Regions from separate parts of the Micromonospora sp. NPDC000207 genome, predicted to be linked through region 1. Evidence: riboswitches for the same ligand, from Rfam matches in the RefSeq annotation. Region 1 holds a riboswitch; the other holds the start of a gene.
The links. Region 1 has a riboswitch for cobalamin ahead of ABT336_RS25575 (prenyltransferase/squalene oxidase repeat-containing protein). Riboswitches for the same ligand answer to the same signal wherever they lie in the genome.

Region 1 (7,244 bases):
ACGGTCCGCGTCCTGCAACGCCGCCCCAGCGACCTGCCCGGCGTCGACGAGCGGCGGGGGGACGTCACCGACGCGGCGACGGTCCGCGCGGCCGTCGACGGGGTCGACGCCGTGGTGCACCTGGCCGCGAAGGTGTCGATGACCGGTCGGTGGCAGCAGTTCGAGCAGACGAACATCTGTGGTACGGCGACGGTGCTCGACGCCGCCCGGGCCGCCGGGGTGACCCGGTTCGTGCAGGTCTCCTCCCCGTCGGTGGCCCACCACGGCGTCGGGCTGGTCGGTGCCGGTGCCGACCCGGCCGACCCCCGGCGGGCCCGGGGCCACTACGCCCGGAGCAAGGCCGCCGCGGAACTGCTCGCGCTGGCCGCCGACGGTCCCGACCTCGCCGTGGTGGCGGTCCGTCCGCACCTGGTCTGGGGGCCGGGTGACACCCAACTGGTCGCCCGGATCGTCGAACGGGCCCGGTCCGGGCGGCTCGCCCTCGTCGGGTGGGGCACCGCCCTGATCGACACGACGTACGTGACGAACGCCGCCGAGGCCATCGTCGCCGCCCTGGACCTGGCGCCCGAGGCCGACGTCCGCGGCCGGGCGTTCGTGGTGACCAACGGGGAGCCCCGGACGGTGGCGGAGCTGGTCACCCGGATCTGCGCCGCCGCGGGGGCGCCGCCGCCGAGACTACGGGTGCCGGTGGCCGCCGCGAAGGCCGGTGGTTCCCTCGTGGAACGGGTCTGGTCGCGGCTGCCGCGCACCGACGAGCCCCCGATGACCCGTTTCCTGGCCGAGCAGCTGTCCACAGCGCACTGGTTCGACCAACGCCGGACCCGGGCCGCGTTGCGCTGGACCCCGCAGGTCGGCCTGGACGAGGGGTTCGCCCGGCTGGCCGCCGCCCACAGGTAGGGCACCGGGCGCCACCCGACGCGACCGTCACGAACCGGCGCGGCCTCCCACGCGACCGTCACGAACCGGTGGCGGTCACCAGGCGCAGGGGACGTAGTCCTTGAGGAAACAGCCGTACAGGTCCTCGCCCTGCTCGCCCCGCACGATCGGGTCGTACACCCGGGCCGCGCCGTCGACCAGGTCCAGGGGGGCGTGGAATCCGGCGTCGGCCAGCCGCATCTTCGTCGGGTGGGGCCGCTCGTCGGTGATCCAGCCGGTGTCGACGCTCGTCATCAGGATGCCGTCGGTGAGCATCTCCTGGGCGCTGGTGCGGGTCAGCATGTTCAACGCGGCCTTGGCCATGTTCGTGTGGGGGTGTCCGGGGCCCTTGTAGCCGCGACCGAACTGTCCCTCCATGGCGGAGACGTTCACCACGTACTTGCGGCGGGCCGGCGCGGCGGCCATCGCCGGCCGGAGCCGACTGACCAGGACGAACGGTGCCGTGACGTTGCAGAGCTGCACTTCGAGCAGTTCGACGGGGTCCACCTCGTGCACGCGCTGCACCCAGCTGTTGACCGGGTCGAGGTCCGGCACGAGACCACCGGCGTCGATGGCGGTGGCCGCCGCGATCCGTTCCGGGGAGGCGGATCCGCTCGTCAACGCCAGGGCGGTGAGCGCGTGCGGGGTGAGCGAGACCGGCGGGGGCGACGCGGTCAGGCTGCCGACCGTCTCACCCCGGCCCGGGGTGGCGGCGAAGGTGACCACGTCGGGGAGGGGACCCTCGGGCAGGGCCGCCGCCTCGGCGGCGACGAGGTGGGCGTACGCCTGGGGGCTGCGGCGGACCGTCTGCGCCGCGTTGTTGATCAGGATGTCGAGTGGTCCCTGGGCGCTGACCGAGTCGGCCAGGGCGATCACCTGGGCGGGGTCGCGCAGGTCGATCCCGACGACACGCAGCCGGTGCAGCCAGTCCGCGCTGTCGGGCATCGCGGCGAACCGGCGGACCGCGTCGTGCGGGAAGCGGGTCGTCACGGTGGTGTGCGCGCCGTCGCGCAGCAGCCGCAGTGCGATGTACATGCCGATCTTCGCCCGGCCCCCGGTGAGCAGCGCCCGTCGGCCGGTCAGGTCGGTACGGGCGTCGCGGCGTTCCCGGTTCGTGGCGGCGCAGGTGGGGCAGAGTTGGTGGTAGAAGGCGTCCACCTCGCGGTAGCGCTGCTTGCAGACGTAGCAGCCCCGTGGCTGGTGCAGGACCCCGGCGGTGGTGCCGGTGGTGGGTGAGGCGAGCGGGATGCCCTGGGTCTCGTCGTCGATGCGGCCCGGTGCGCCGGTGGCGGTGGCGGCGGTCACTGCGAGGTCGGCGGTCAGGATCTCCTCCCGGCGTCGCGTCCGCCGCTGCTGCTTGATCGTCTTGTAGAGCCCGGCGGTGGCCCGCTGGACCCGTACCACGTCCGGGTGGTCGGGAGGCAGGTCCGCCAGGTCCTCGATGACGCGCAGGCAGGTCTCCAGCCGGCTCTGGTCGATGCCGTCCGGGCCGCCGTCGAGGGTGTTGTCCGCTGTCATGCCGCTGATGTCCCGATCCCGTCCCTGCGCCGGGGCTGTCCGGCCCACCCGTGAAGTCCGACCCGAAACTGTACGCACCACACGGGCGGTGCCGCACCCCGCCTCCGTCCACCAGCCCGGCCCCGCCGGGTGGCATCGACGGGGACCGGTGCCGCCCGCCCCCCGCAGGTCCCCACGACTTAGGTCAGCCTTCGCTGAGTTTGGTCACTCCGTTCGGCATCTGATTAGGTATGCCTAACCTAACTTCATGCCGGAGGAAGTCTGATGACGTCGACACCCCTAGCCCACGGCGACCTCCTCGACGAGGTCGTCATCACCACCGAGGCCGACGTCGACGCGCTCACCGAGGTCTACCACCGGGTCCACGCCGAGGACCTCCACCTCCTCGATCACAGCACCCCGTCGGCGAGCGACCGGATCCGGTGGACGGTCGAGGCCGACGGCTTCGAGGGGGCACTCGGCTATGTCGCCGGTGAACTCGTCGGGGCGGTGCTGGGCTGTCCACTGCCGCCGGAGACGCTGTGGTGGCGCGACCTGACCTCGGTCACCGACACCGCCCTCACCGCCGAGTGGCCGAACCGGACCTTCGCCGTGTGCGAGGCGTTCGTCCTGCCCGAGTTCCGTCGCCACCGCCTGGGTGTCCGGATGACGACCGACCTGCTGGACCGCCGTGGTGAGGAGCGGGTCACCCTCGCCGTCACCGAGACCAACACCCGGGTCTGGCACGCGCTGCAACGCCTGCGCTTCCAGCACGTCGGCGACCTCGTTCCCTTCCCGGGCTGGCGGTCACACCGGATGCTGGTACGGTCCCTACCGCTGTCCGCCTCCCGGTGACAGGCCGGGCCGCCGCGACGGATGTCGCATTGACATCCGCTGCTGCGGCAGACGAGACTGACGCGACAACTGCACACCTGCGCGTACGTGCGGGGGAAGTCCGGTCGAAGTCCGGCGCTGGCCCGCAACGGTAGGCCACCGAGGAGGGACCTCCTCGGTGACGAGCCCGAATACCCGCCGTGCCCGCGATGTTCCCGCTCCTCACCCGTCGTGGCCCACGGGTCGGAGGCCGACCGGCTCTGCCCCGCGCAGGCCGGGCCGGGTTTCGACGTCCGCCGGGCCGGAAAGGCGCGTCCGATGGTCGCCCGCCCGAGCCGGCACCGCCTGCTCACCCTGCCCAGCGCGGTGCTCACCGCCTTCACCCTCACCCTCGGCGTCGCCGCGCCCGCCGGTGCCGCGCCCGCAGCGCCCCCCGCCGACGTGGCAGCCGTCCAGGCCGTGGCCCCCCGCCCGGCCGCCGCCGCCGGCTGGCTGGCACGCCAACTCGTCGACGGGGAACGCTTCGAGGCGGTCTTCGGTGGTGTCGCCTACCCCGACGCGGGGCTGACCCTCGACGCCGTCCTCGCGTTCGCCGCCGCCGGGGTCGCCGACGACTACGGCGCGGACGCCCTGGACTGGGTCACCCGGGCGGACATCCGCGACGGGTACCTCGGCGACGGGGGCACCGAGGCCTACGTCGGTGCCACCGCCAAGCTCGCCCTCACCGTCGCCGTACGCGGCGACGACCCCACCGACGTGGGTGGAGTGGACCTGGTCAGCCGGTTGCAGTCGCTCCAGGCGACCGACGGCCGGTTCAGCGACCGGTCCGCGTACGGCGACTACAGCAACACCTTCAGCCAGTCCTTCGCCATCCTCGCCCTGACCCGTACCCCGCAGGGCGCACCGGGCACCGCCGCCCAGTGGCTGGCCGGGATCCGGTGTGCCGACGGCGGCTACCCGGTGGTGGCCGCCCAGGCGACCTGTGTCTCCGACGTGGACGCCACCGCCCTGGCCGTGCAGGCGCTGCGCGCCGCCGGTCGGTCCGCCGACGCCACCGCCGGTCTGCACTGGCTGCTGTCGGTCCAACGCACCGACGGAAGCTTCCCCAACGCCGACGGGCTGTCCAACGCCAACAGCACCGGCCTGGCCGCGCAGGCCCTCCGCGACGGCGGTCGGCCGCTGGCCTGGCTGCGGGCCCGGATCCACCTCGCCGGGCTCCAGGTCGGCTGCTCCGGGACCCCCACCGACCGGGGGGCGATCGACTTCGACGGCGGCTCCTTCGACCCGGCCACCGCCGTCCGGGCCACCACCCAGGCCGTCCTCGGCCTGACCGGCACCGGGTACGCCCACCTGTCCACCACCACCGCGACGCCGGGCGCACCCAGCCTGCCCTGCCTCTGACCCTCGAAGGAGCCCACATGTCCAGTGCCCTCTCCACCACCCGCAGGCGACTGGCCGGTCTGATCGCCGCAGCCGTCGTCGCCGTCGGCCTGGTCGCCGCCGACCCCGCTCCCCAGGCCGCCCAGGCCGCCCCCTGCACCGGCACCACCGGCGTCACCGTCGTGGTCGACTACGGTCCCCTCGGCGGCGGGGTCCAGGTCGGCTGTCACGTCGGTGACCCGGCCACCGGACTGGCCGCCCTGCAGGGCGCCGGGTTCACAGTGACCGGCACCGCCCGGTGGGGGCTCGCCTTCGTCTGCCGGATCAACGGGCAGCCGACCTCCGCGACCGAGCCGTGCGTCAACACCCCGCCCGCCACCGCGTACTGGTCGTACTGGCACGCCGCCGGCAGCGGCAGCCCCTGGACCTACAGCACCTCCGGGGCGAGCAGCTACAACCCGGCACCGGGCACCGTGGAGGGCTGGCGTTTCGGCACCGGCACCGCTCCGAGCATCACCGCCCCCTGACCCCGGATCGCCCCGCCTGACCCGGTGCACCGGGTGACGACCGTCGCTCTGGCGCAGTGCCGCCCACGAGCGGTACCGTGTCGACACCCGGTGCGCCGGGTACACATCTGCATACGTCCTGTGTGGGGGAAAGCCGGTAGAAGCCGGCGCTGACCCGCAACCGTGAGCGAACCATCGCGAGCCGGAACGCCCCACCCCGGACGAGCGGCTTCCACTGTCGAGGTCTACAGGGTGAAGTCCGGGCCACCGAGGATCTCGGCCACGCCGTCCGACCGGACGGACGCGGTCGACCCACGGATGCCTTCCGGAGCTTCCACCGACCGCTCTGCGAAAGGCACCCCATGCCCACCTCCCGGACCCGTCGCCTCGGCGGCGGACTCCTCGTCGCCACCGCGGCCACCCTGGCCGTCCTCGTCGCCACACCGCACGGTGCCGTCGCGACCTCGGCCGCCGCCCGTGACGGCGCGACCTGGCTCGCCGACGAGTTCACCGACGGGACCCTGCCCGGCCCGTTCGGCGGCATCGACTGGGGACTGAGCATCGACGGGGTGCTCGCCCTCGCCGCCACCGGCGCGGCCCCGGCGACCCGCGAGGCCGCGACCGCCCAGATCGCGGCACACGTACGCTCCTACAACAGCTACGACGACTACGGCATCGAGGGTTTCACCGACGGCGGCGCGACGGCGAAACTCCTCTACCTCGCCACCGCCACCGGTGCCGACCCCCGTGACTTCGGCGGGCACGACCTGCGGTCCGAGACGCTGTCCCTGGTCGCCCCCGCCGACACCGGCCACCAGCACGGCCGGATCACCAGCCGGACCACCGAGGCCACCGGTCCGGACGCCAGCAACACCTTCGACCAGGCCTTCACCGTCCTGGGCCTGACCCGCAGCGGCGAGGTGGCCCAGCCCACAGTCGACTTCCTCGTCCGCCAGCAGTGCCGGGCCGGCGGTTTCCGGCTCTACCCGGACGCCGACGGTGCCCCGTCGCCCTCCTGCGACGACCAGGGCACGCCCACCCTCGACGTCGACTCCACGGCGATGGCCGTCCAGGCCCTCCTGGCCGCCGCCGACGGCGGTGCCACCGGGGCGGCCGACGCCGCCCGACGGGGCGCGGACTGGCTGGCGACCCAGCAGCACACCGACGGCTCCTTCGGCGGCTCCGGGCCGACCAGCGGCGCGAACTCCAACAGCACCGGTCTCGCCGGGCAGGCCCTCGCCGCCGCCGGACGTAGCAGCGAGGCCGCGCGGGCGGCGACCGCGCTGGCCGCCCTCCAGGTCACCGCCGCCACCGGGGGTGCCGCCGCCGCCGAGGCGGGTGCCATCGCCTACAACACCGACGCCCACGCCGCCGCCGTCGGCCAGGGCATCGCCGACAACGACAAGGACCAGTGGCGGCGCGCCACCGCCCAGGCGATCCTCGGGCTGGCCCAGGTGCCGCTGGGCGGCATCGGCGTCGACCCGCCGCAGTCCCCCGAGCCCACCCCGACCGGCGGGCCCGGTGGGCCCTCGCCGACCGGCCAGCCCACGCCCCCGCCCACCGGCACCGCGACCCCCACCACCGGGGCACCGACCGCCTCCCCGACCCCGGGCACCACGCCCGACACCTCGCCGAGCACCCCCGACCCGAGCGGCACCCCGTCGCCGGTGCCCACCACGACCACCCCGGTCGCCGGTGCCCCCGGCGGCGCCCTGCCGACCACCGGCGCGTCGATCGTCACCTGGCTGGTGGTCGCGCTGGTCAGCATCGCCGGGGGAGTGGCGCTGCTCGTGTTCGCCCGACGGCGGGCACAGTGACCGGTCCGGTCACGCGGACGGGACTCGTCGTCGCCCTCGTCGCCGCCGGCACCCTCGGGGTGCACACCCCCGTCCGGGCGGCGCAGGGCACCGCCGGACCCTGCCCGGACGCCTCCGGGGTCACCGTCGTGGTCGACTTCAACGAACTCGGCGGGGGAACCGTCGTGCGCTGCGCCCCCGGGACGCAGAGCAGCGGACTCACCGCCCTCAAGGGTGCCGGCTTCCAGGTCGCCGGCACCCTGCGGTGGGGCGAGGGGTTCATCTGCCGCATCGAGGGCCGGCCGTCGGTCGCCGC
Region 2 (7,244 bases), on a different contig from region 1:
CGCCTTCGACGCGATCCTGCCCACCGTCCCGGCCGGGGCCAACGGCGTCCTCTACACCCCCTGGCTGTACGGCGAACGCGCCCCGGTCGACGATCCGCACCTGCGCGCCGGGTTCGTCAACATCTCCCTGGACACCAACCGGTCGGATCTGCTGCGCGCGGTCTTCGAGGGGGTCGCCTTCAACACCCGGTGGTTGATGCGGGCCGTCGACCGGTTCCTCGGCGCCCCGGTCACCTCGATGGCGATCACCGGCGGGGGCGCGTCCTCGCAGTCGTGGTGCCAGATCTTCGCCGACGTCCTCGACGTGGAGATCCGACGCGACGCCCGGCCGCTGGCCGTCAACGCCCGGGGAGCCGGGTGGATCGGGGCGGTCGGGACCGGGCAGGTCACCTTCGCCGACCTGCCCGACCTGGTCCGCACCGACCGGGTCTTCGAGCCGACAGCGGCGCACCGGGCCGTCTACGACGAGACCTTCGACATCTACCGTGACCTGCACAGACGCCTCGCCCCGATCTATCGGAGGCTGCACCGGTGATCCCGGTCCGATGCCCCCTCCCCATGATCAGCTCTGCCGGGGTGGGATGACATCATGTCGGGCATGGATATCTACGAGGACGAGCGGACCGTGTCCCGGGCGGACCTGGCCGCGTGGCTGCGCCAGCTGGCCAGCCAGTTGGAGGAGACCGGCAAGATCTTCTACGGTGCCGGCGGGGCGGTCGTCGTCGCCGACGAGGTCGAGTGCGAGCTGGAGATCGAGGAGGACGGCGACGAGCTCTCCGTCGAGATCGAGTTCTCCTGGACCAAGGCGAAGCCGGCCGAGGCCACCACCGAGCCGACCGCCGAGACCGACTCCGACGACAAGGCCGACGCCGGGTCCGACACCACCGAGTAACGACGCCGCGAAGCGGTGACGAACCGCCTTGGCCTGGGAGCACCCAGGCCAAGGCCAGTCCGGGGAGGACGTCAACGCCGCCGCCGCAGTCACCGAGGGCGACTGCGGCGGGAACAACCGTCCGGACGGGTCAGAAGTCGTCGTCGAAGGCGACGGTCCCGGTCACGCCCACCTGGTACGCGGAGACCCGACGTTCGAAGAAGTTGGACAGTTCCTGCACGTCCTGCAACTCCATGAACCCGAACGGGTTGGCCGAGCCATACCGGGGGGCGATGCCGAGCTGTGCCAGTCGACGGTCGGCGACGTACTGGAGGTACTCCCGCATGTCGGTCAGGGTCAGACCGGGCACCCCCTGGCCGAGCAGGTCCTCGGCGAACTGGACCTCGCACTCGACCGCCTCGGCGATCATGTCGCCGACCTGCCGGGAGAGGTCGTCGTCGAAGAGGTCCGGCTCCTCCCGCCGTACGGTGTCGACCACGTCGAAGGCGAACGCCATGTGCATCGACTCGTCGCGGAAGACCCAGTTCGTGCCGGAGGCGAGGCCGTGCAGCAGACCCCGGGACCGCAGGAAGTAGACGTAGGCGAAGGCGCCGTAGAAGAACAGCCCCTCGATGCAGGCGGCGAAGCAGATCAGGTTGAGCAGGAAGGCCCGCCGGTCCTCGCGGGTACGCAGCTCCCGCAGCTCGTCGATGGAGTCGATCCACCGGAAGCAGAACTCCGCCTTGCGGCGGATCGACGGGATGTTCTCGATCGCGGCGAACGCCTCGGCCCGCTCCTGCTCGTCGGGGACGTACGTGTCGAGCAGGTTCAGGTAGAACTGGACGTGGACGGCCTCCTCGAACAGTTGACGGGACAGGTAGAGCCGCCCCTCGGGCGAGTTGACGTGCTGGTAGAGGTTGAGCACCAGGTTGTTGGCGACGATGGTGTCCCCGGTGGCGAAGAACGCGACGAGCCGACTGACCAGGTGCCGTTCGGCCGGGCTGAGCCGGTCGAGGTCGGTGAGGTCGGAGTGCAGGTCCACCTCCTCCACGGTCCAGGTGTTCTTGATCGCGTCGCGGTACCTGTCGAAGAAGTGCGGGTAGCGCATGGGCCGGAGGGTGAGGTTCATCCCGGGGTCGAGCAGCATGTGCGTGGTCCTCGTGGCGTCGGGGTCGCGTGGCACGGCGGCGGGTGTCGCGGAGACCGTCACTGGCACGCCTCGCAGGACTCCGGGTTCTCCAGGGAGCAGGCCAGGGCCTCCGCCTCGGCGGCGCTGGGCAGCACTGCCACCAACGACGCGGAGGCGGCAGCCGCTGCCGAACCGGCCAGGACGGCGGGCGCGACGGCCGTCGAACCGGCGGCGACGGTGGCCTGCTGGATCCGGGTCGCCGGACGCGACCGCAGGTAGTAGGTGGTCTTCAGTCCCGACTTCCAGGCGTAGCGGTACATCGAGGAGAGCTTGCCGATGGTGGGCGCGGCCAGGAAGAGGTTCAGCGACTGCGACTGGTCGATGAAGGGCGAGCGGGCGGCAGCCAGGTCGATCAGCGCCCGCTGCGGCAGCTCCCAGGCGGTTCGGAACAGCTCCCGTACGTCCGCCGGCAGCTCCGACACCCCCTGGACCGACCCGTCGGCCCGGCGGATCTCGGTACGGATCCGGTCGGTCCACAACCCCCGCGCCTTCAGCTCCCGAACCAGGGCGGTGTTGATCTGGAGGAACTCACCGGACAGGGTCTCCCGCTTGAACAGGTTGGACACCTGCGGCTCGATGCACTCGTAGCACCCGGCGATGGCGGCGATGGTGGCGGTCGGGGCGATCGCCACCAGCAGCGAGTTGCGCAGACCGGACGCGGCGACCCGCTCGCGCAGCGCCGACCACCTGTCGGTCTGGACGCCGGTGACCCCCCACAGGTCCGGTTGCAGCTGTCCCCGGGCGGCCCGGGTCTCGGCGAAGGCCGGGTGCGGGCCGAAGCGCTCGGCCAGTCCGGCCGAGGTCTCCAGGGCGGTGAGGTACAGCTCCTCACCGATCCGGGTGGACAGTTCCTTGGCCTCCGGCGAGTCGAAGGGCAGCCGCAGGGCGAAGAAGACGTCCTGCAGGCCCATCATGCCCAGCCCCACCGGACGCCAGCGGGGGTTGCTCGCCGCCGCCTGGGGAGTCGGGTAGTAGTTGATGTCGATGACCCGGTCCAGGAAGGTGACGGCGGTCCGCACCGTGGCGCGCAGCTTCGCCCAGTCCAGGTCCCCGTCGGCGAGGTGGGCGGCGAGGTTGACCGAGCCGAGGTTGCAGACGGCGGTCTCGGAGTCGCTGGACACCTCGATGATCTCGGTGCACAGGTTGGACAGGTGCACGACGTTGCCGGGCTCGGCGGTCTGGTTGCACAGCCGGTTCGAGGCGTCCTTGAACGTCATCCACCCGTTGCCGGTCTGGGCCAGGGTCCGCATCATCTTGCCGTACAGCTCCCGGGCGGGCAGCTGACGCACGTAGCGGCCCTCGGCCTCGGCGGCCCGGTACGCGGCCTCGAACTCCGCCCCCCACAGGTCGGACAGGCCGGGGACCTCGTCCGGGTCGAACAGCGACCAGATCCCGTCGTCCTCGACCCGGCGCATGAACTCGTCCGGGATCCAGTTGGCCAGGTTCAGGTTGTGGGTCCGACGGGCGTCCTCGCCGGTGTTGTCCCGCAGCTGCAGGAACTCCTCGATGTCGGGGTGCCACGGCTCCAGGTAGACGCAGGCCGCGCCCTTGCGCCGGCCGCCCTGGTTGACCGCCGCGACGCTGGCGTCCAGGGTGCGCAGCCACGGCACGATCCCGTTGGAGCGGCCGTTGGTGCCCCGGATCAGCGCGCCCCGGGAGCGGACCCGGGAGAACCCGATGCCGATGCCACCGGCGAACTTCGACAGGTTCGCGACCTGGGCGTAGCGCTGGTAGATGGAGTCGAGTTCGTCACGCGGAGAGTCGACCAGGTAGCAGGAGGACATCTGGGTGTGCGCGGTGCCGGAGTTGAACAGCGTCGGTGAGCTGGGCAGGTAGGCCAGGCTCGACATGAGTCGGTAGAACTCGACGGCCTCCCCCGGCTCCTGGGACAGCCCGCAGGCCACCCGCAGCAACCAGTACTGCGGGGTCTCCACCACCTGCCGGCCGGTCGGGTGGCGGAGCAGGTAGCGGTCGTACACGGTGCGCAGTCCGAAGTACTCGAAGCGCAGGTCACCGGCGTCGTCGACGGCCGCGTCGAGGACGTCGGCGTGGGTGGCGACGAACCGCGCCGTGTCGTCGCCGATCAGGCCGAGGGTGTGGCCGTGGGCGACGGCCTGACTGAAGGTCGCCAGCCCCTGCCCCCGGACCTCCGTGCCGACCTCGGCGGCCAGCAGCCGGGCGGCGAGCCGGGAGTACTGCGGTTCGGTGCCGATCAGCTCGGCCGCGGTCTGCACCACGAGGCGGTCGACCTCGTCGCTGCTCGCGCCGTCGTAGAGGCCCTCGACGGTACGGGTGGCCACCCGCATCGGGTCGACGTCGGTCAGGTCGGCGGCCCACCGGCGTACCGAGTGGGCGATCTGGCCGGCGTCGACCAGGTCGACGGCGCCGTCACGGGTGCGGACCCGGACCCGTCGTGGCCCGGACGGGTCGGACTCGCCGACGGCGGCGGCCGGGAACATCTCGGTGACTGTCACCACTGACTCCTCGCGAGTTCGAGACCGGAGGGTCCGACAGCAGCACGGGACGGACACCGGCGGACGCACGCCGGTGTCGACGCGGGCTCGCGAGGGCGTCGGCCGTCCCACGCGGCCTCGGACCGCCGCCCACCCACTGCGGGGTACGCGGCGCGCTGGCAGGTCTTCGGACTCGCGGGCCTGGCCGGGATCACCGGTCTCCTACTGGCCGTCGCTTCCCAGGCCGGTGTCGGCCCAGTGCTGATGACGGCGGTCGTTCCCACTCACCGCTGCGGGGCAGTCCCGGATTCCCACCGGGTTCCCTCTTGCCTCGTCCGCTCGGGATGAACGGCCGAACCAGCTGCGCTCGACACCATATATAGGGAGCGCAGCATTGTCACACCCAACATGTCGGGTCCGGGCGTGTCGAGGTCGTCGCAGGGCTGCGGCGAAGCGGAGTGGCCACCCCGGCGGAGGCTCGGATCATCGCAAGCGCCGGGGTGGCCGGGTGTGTCGTCCGGCAGCGTCCACACCGAACGGCATCCCCCCTCATGAATACCGCCACAGGGAGGCTGTTGCAACCTATGTGCAGTAGCGGCCCGAGGGGTCGGGCGGACAGCCGGCTGCGGCACGGAACTCGTCCGGGTCGACCTCCTCCGCCCCGTCCGGGTCGACGAGGTCGGCGGAGGCGAGGTCGAGGTGCGCCACCAGGTCGTCGCCGTGGAGTGCGTCGGGGGTGAGCCACCCGAGCAGGGCGGCGCGGGCGCGCACCCGGTCACCGGTCCGGCCGGTACCCAGCTCGGCGAACTCCACCCGGGCCGGCACCTCCCCGACGTCGACGAGGTGCCGGGCCAGACCGGCCGCCGCCGGGAGGGTGAGCCGGAGCCCACCGGCCTGCGTCACGGCGTGTCGGGCGAACAGCTCGGCCCGGTGGTGCGGGGTGTGCAGGGTCAGCGAGTCGGCGCGGGCCAGCAGCGCGTGCAGCCGCACTGCCGGGGTGTCGACGATCGCCGGGGATTGCTGGATCTTGCCCAACTCCACCACCTCCGATTAGGTTAGGCTTACCTTAGTTGAGAGGTGATGATGAACCAGTCCCGCCCGAAGATCAAGCGGTCCCGCCGACTCGGTATCCCGCTGACCCCCAAGTGCGTGCAGTACTTCGAACGCCGCCCGTACCCGCCCGGAGTGCACGGCCGGGCCGCCCGCAGGACAGAGAGCAACTACAAGGTCCGGCTGCTCGAAAAGCAGCGCCTGCGGGCCCAGTACGACCTGCGCGAGGGGCAACTGCGGCGGGCGTTCGACAGGGCGGTACGCCGGCCCGGCAAGACCGGCGAGGAGCTGGTCGTCGACCTGGAGTGCCGCCTCGACGCCCTCGTCCTGCGGGCCGGCTTCGCCCGGACCATCTACGCGGCCCGCCAGCTCGTCACCCACCGTCACGTCACCGTCAACGGTCGACGGGTGGACCGCCCCTCGGCCCGGCTGCAGCCGGAGGACCGGATCGGGGTGGTGGAGTCCAGCCGGACCAAGGCCCCGTTCCTCGTCGCCGCCGCCGGGGCGCACGCTCCGCAACGGACCGCCCCGTACCTGGACGTCGACCTGTCCGGGCTCACCGCGCGGCTGATCCGGCTCCCGCAACGCGCCGAGGTGCCGGTGATCTGCGACGAGCAGCTCGTCGTCGAGCACTACTCGCGCTGACCGGTCCCCCGGTCGAACACCACTCGCCCCGGCCCCCGGCTGAGGCGACCGATCGTGCTGGTCCCCGACCAAGGCGACCAGGCCGGACGACCCGGCCCCTTGCCGGGGGCGGGGTCGTCCGGCACGACGGGGATCAGGAGGCGGTGGGTGCCCCCGTCCGCGCCCGGCGGGACCTGAGGAGACCGACGACCACGTCGACGACGAGGAACCCGAGCAGGCTCACCCCGAGCAGGGGCAGAGCCAGGCCGACAGCGATGCTCACCGGGACCCCGACCAGGATCAGCCAGGTGGGAGCGGAGTCCCAGGCGCCCCGGGCCGGCGCCGCACCGACGAGCGCCCGGCGACCGTCCTTGGTGGGGCGACGCTGCCACCACATCCGGTATCCCCAGAAGGTGACGCAGAGCAGACCGACGGCGAGCGCGGCCAGGACGATCTGGTTGGCCACCCCGAACAGGACGCCCATGTGCACGAGGATCCCCCAGGAGGTCAGCTTCGCCAGCACCGGCCAGTCGGCGTGGTCGACCCGGTCGGTGACGGTCCCGGCGGACGGGTCGACGGCGACCACGTCGGAGCGGGTCGGCCAGACCTGGTCGACCTGGCCGACCCGCCAGGCCGAGGTCGCCTCGGCCGGCGGGGTCACCGTCACCGGCCCGGACAGGCCCGCGTCCCGGGCGACCCCCAGCACCGTGTCGGCGTCGGCCGGGTCCACCTCGACGGCGACGGGAGCGGCACCGTGGTGTCCACCGGAGACCGCCGGGGCACCGGTGAGCGAGGTCGACACCTGCGGGGTGCGAGCGTCCAGGACGTCCAACGCCGACCCGAAGTTCCCACCCGCATACCGCGACCAGGTCAACCCGGTGGCGGACAGGACGAGCAACCCGGCCAGCAACCACACCCCGACGGCCGCGTGCCAGCCCCGGGTACGGCGTACCCCCTTGCGGGCCTTCAGGTCGGGCACCAGGAACCGCCGCCCACGGCTGCGACGCCACCACAGGACCACGCCGCCGAGCGCGACGACCCAGAGCCAGCTCGCCGC

Region 2: another riboswitch for cobalamin. It lies ahead of ABT336_RS09415 (ribonucleoside-diphosphate reductase subunit alpha); the one in region 1 lies ahead of ABT336_RS25575 (prenyltransferase/squalene oxidase repeat-containing protein).

What each region holds. Positions count from the first base shown of each region.
Region 1 covers NZ_JBEPEQ010000162.1:1,253-8,496, reverse strand. The annotation lists gene ABT336_RS25590 (NAD-dependent epimerase/dehydratase family protein) at 1-897, shown strand, start outside; gene ABT336_RS25585 (SDR family NAD(P)-dependent oxidoreductase) at 973-2,433, opposite strand; gene ABT336_RS25580 (GNAT family N-acetyltransferase) at 2,698-3,267, shown strand; cobalamin riboswitch at 3,296-3,463, shown strand; gene ABT336_RS25575 (prenyltransferase/squalene oxidase repeat-containing protein) at 3,478-4,647, shown strand; gene ABT336_RS25570 (SCO2322-related protein) at 4,665-5,153, shown strand; gene ABT336_RS25565 (LPXTG cell wall anchor domain-containing protein) at 5,495-6,949, shown strand; gene ABT336_RS25560 (SCO2322-related protein) at 6,946-7,244, shown strand, end outside.
Region 2 covers NZ_JBEPEQ010000027.1:10,138-17,381, reverse strand. The annotation lists gene ABT336_RS09430 (xylulokinase) at 1-535, shown strand, start outside; gene ABT336_RS09425 (amphi-Trp domain-containing protein) at 599-892, shown strand; gene ABT336_RS09420 (ribonucleotide-diphosphate reductase subunit beta) at 1,023-2,018, opposite strand; gene ABT336_RS09415 (ribonucleoside-diphosphate reductase subunit alpha) at 2,078-4,519, opposite strand; cobalamin riboswitch at 4,675-4,890, opposite strand; gene ABT336_RS09410 (hypothetical protein) at 5,096-5,557, opposite strand; gene rpsD (30S ribosomal protein S4) at 5,597-6,208, shown strand; gene ABT336_RS09400 (PepSY-associated TM helix domain-containing protein) at 6,342-7,244, opposite strand, start outside.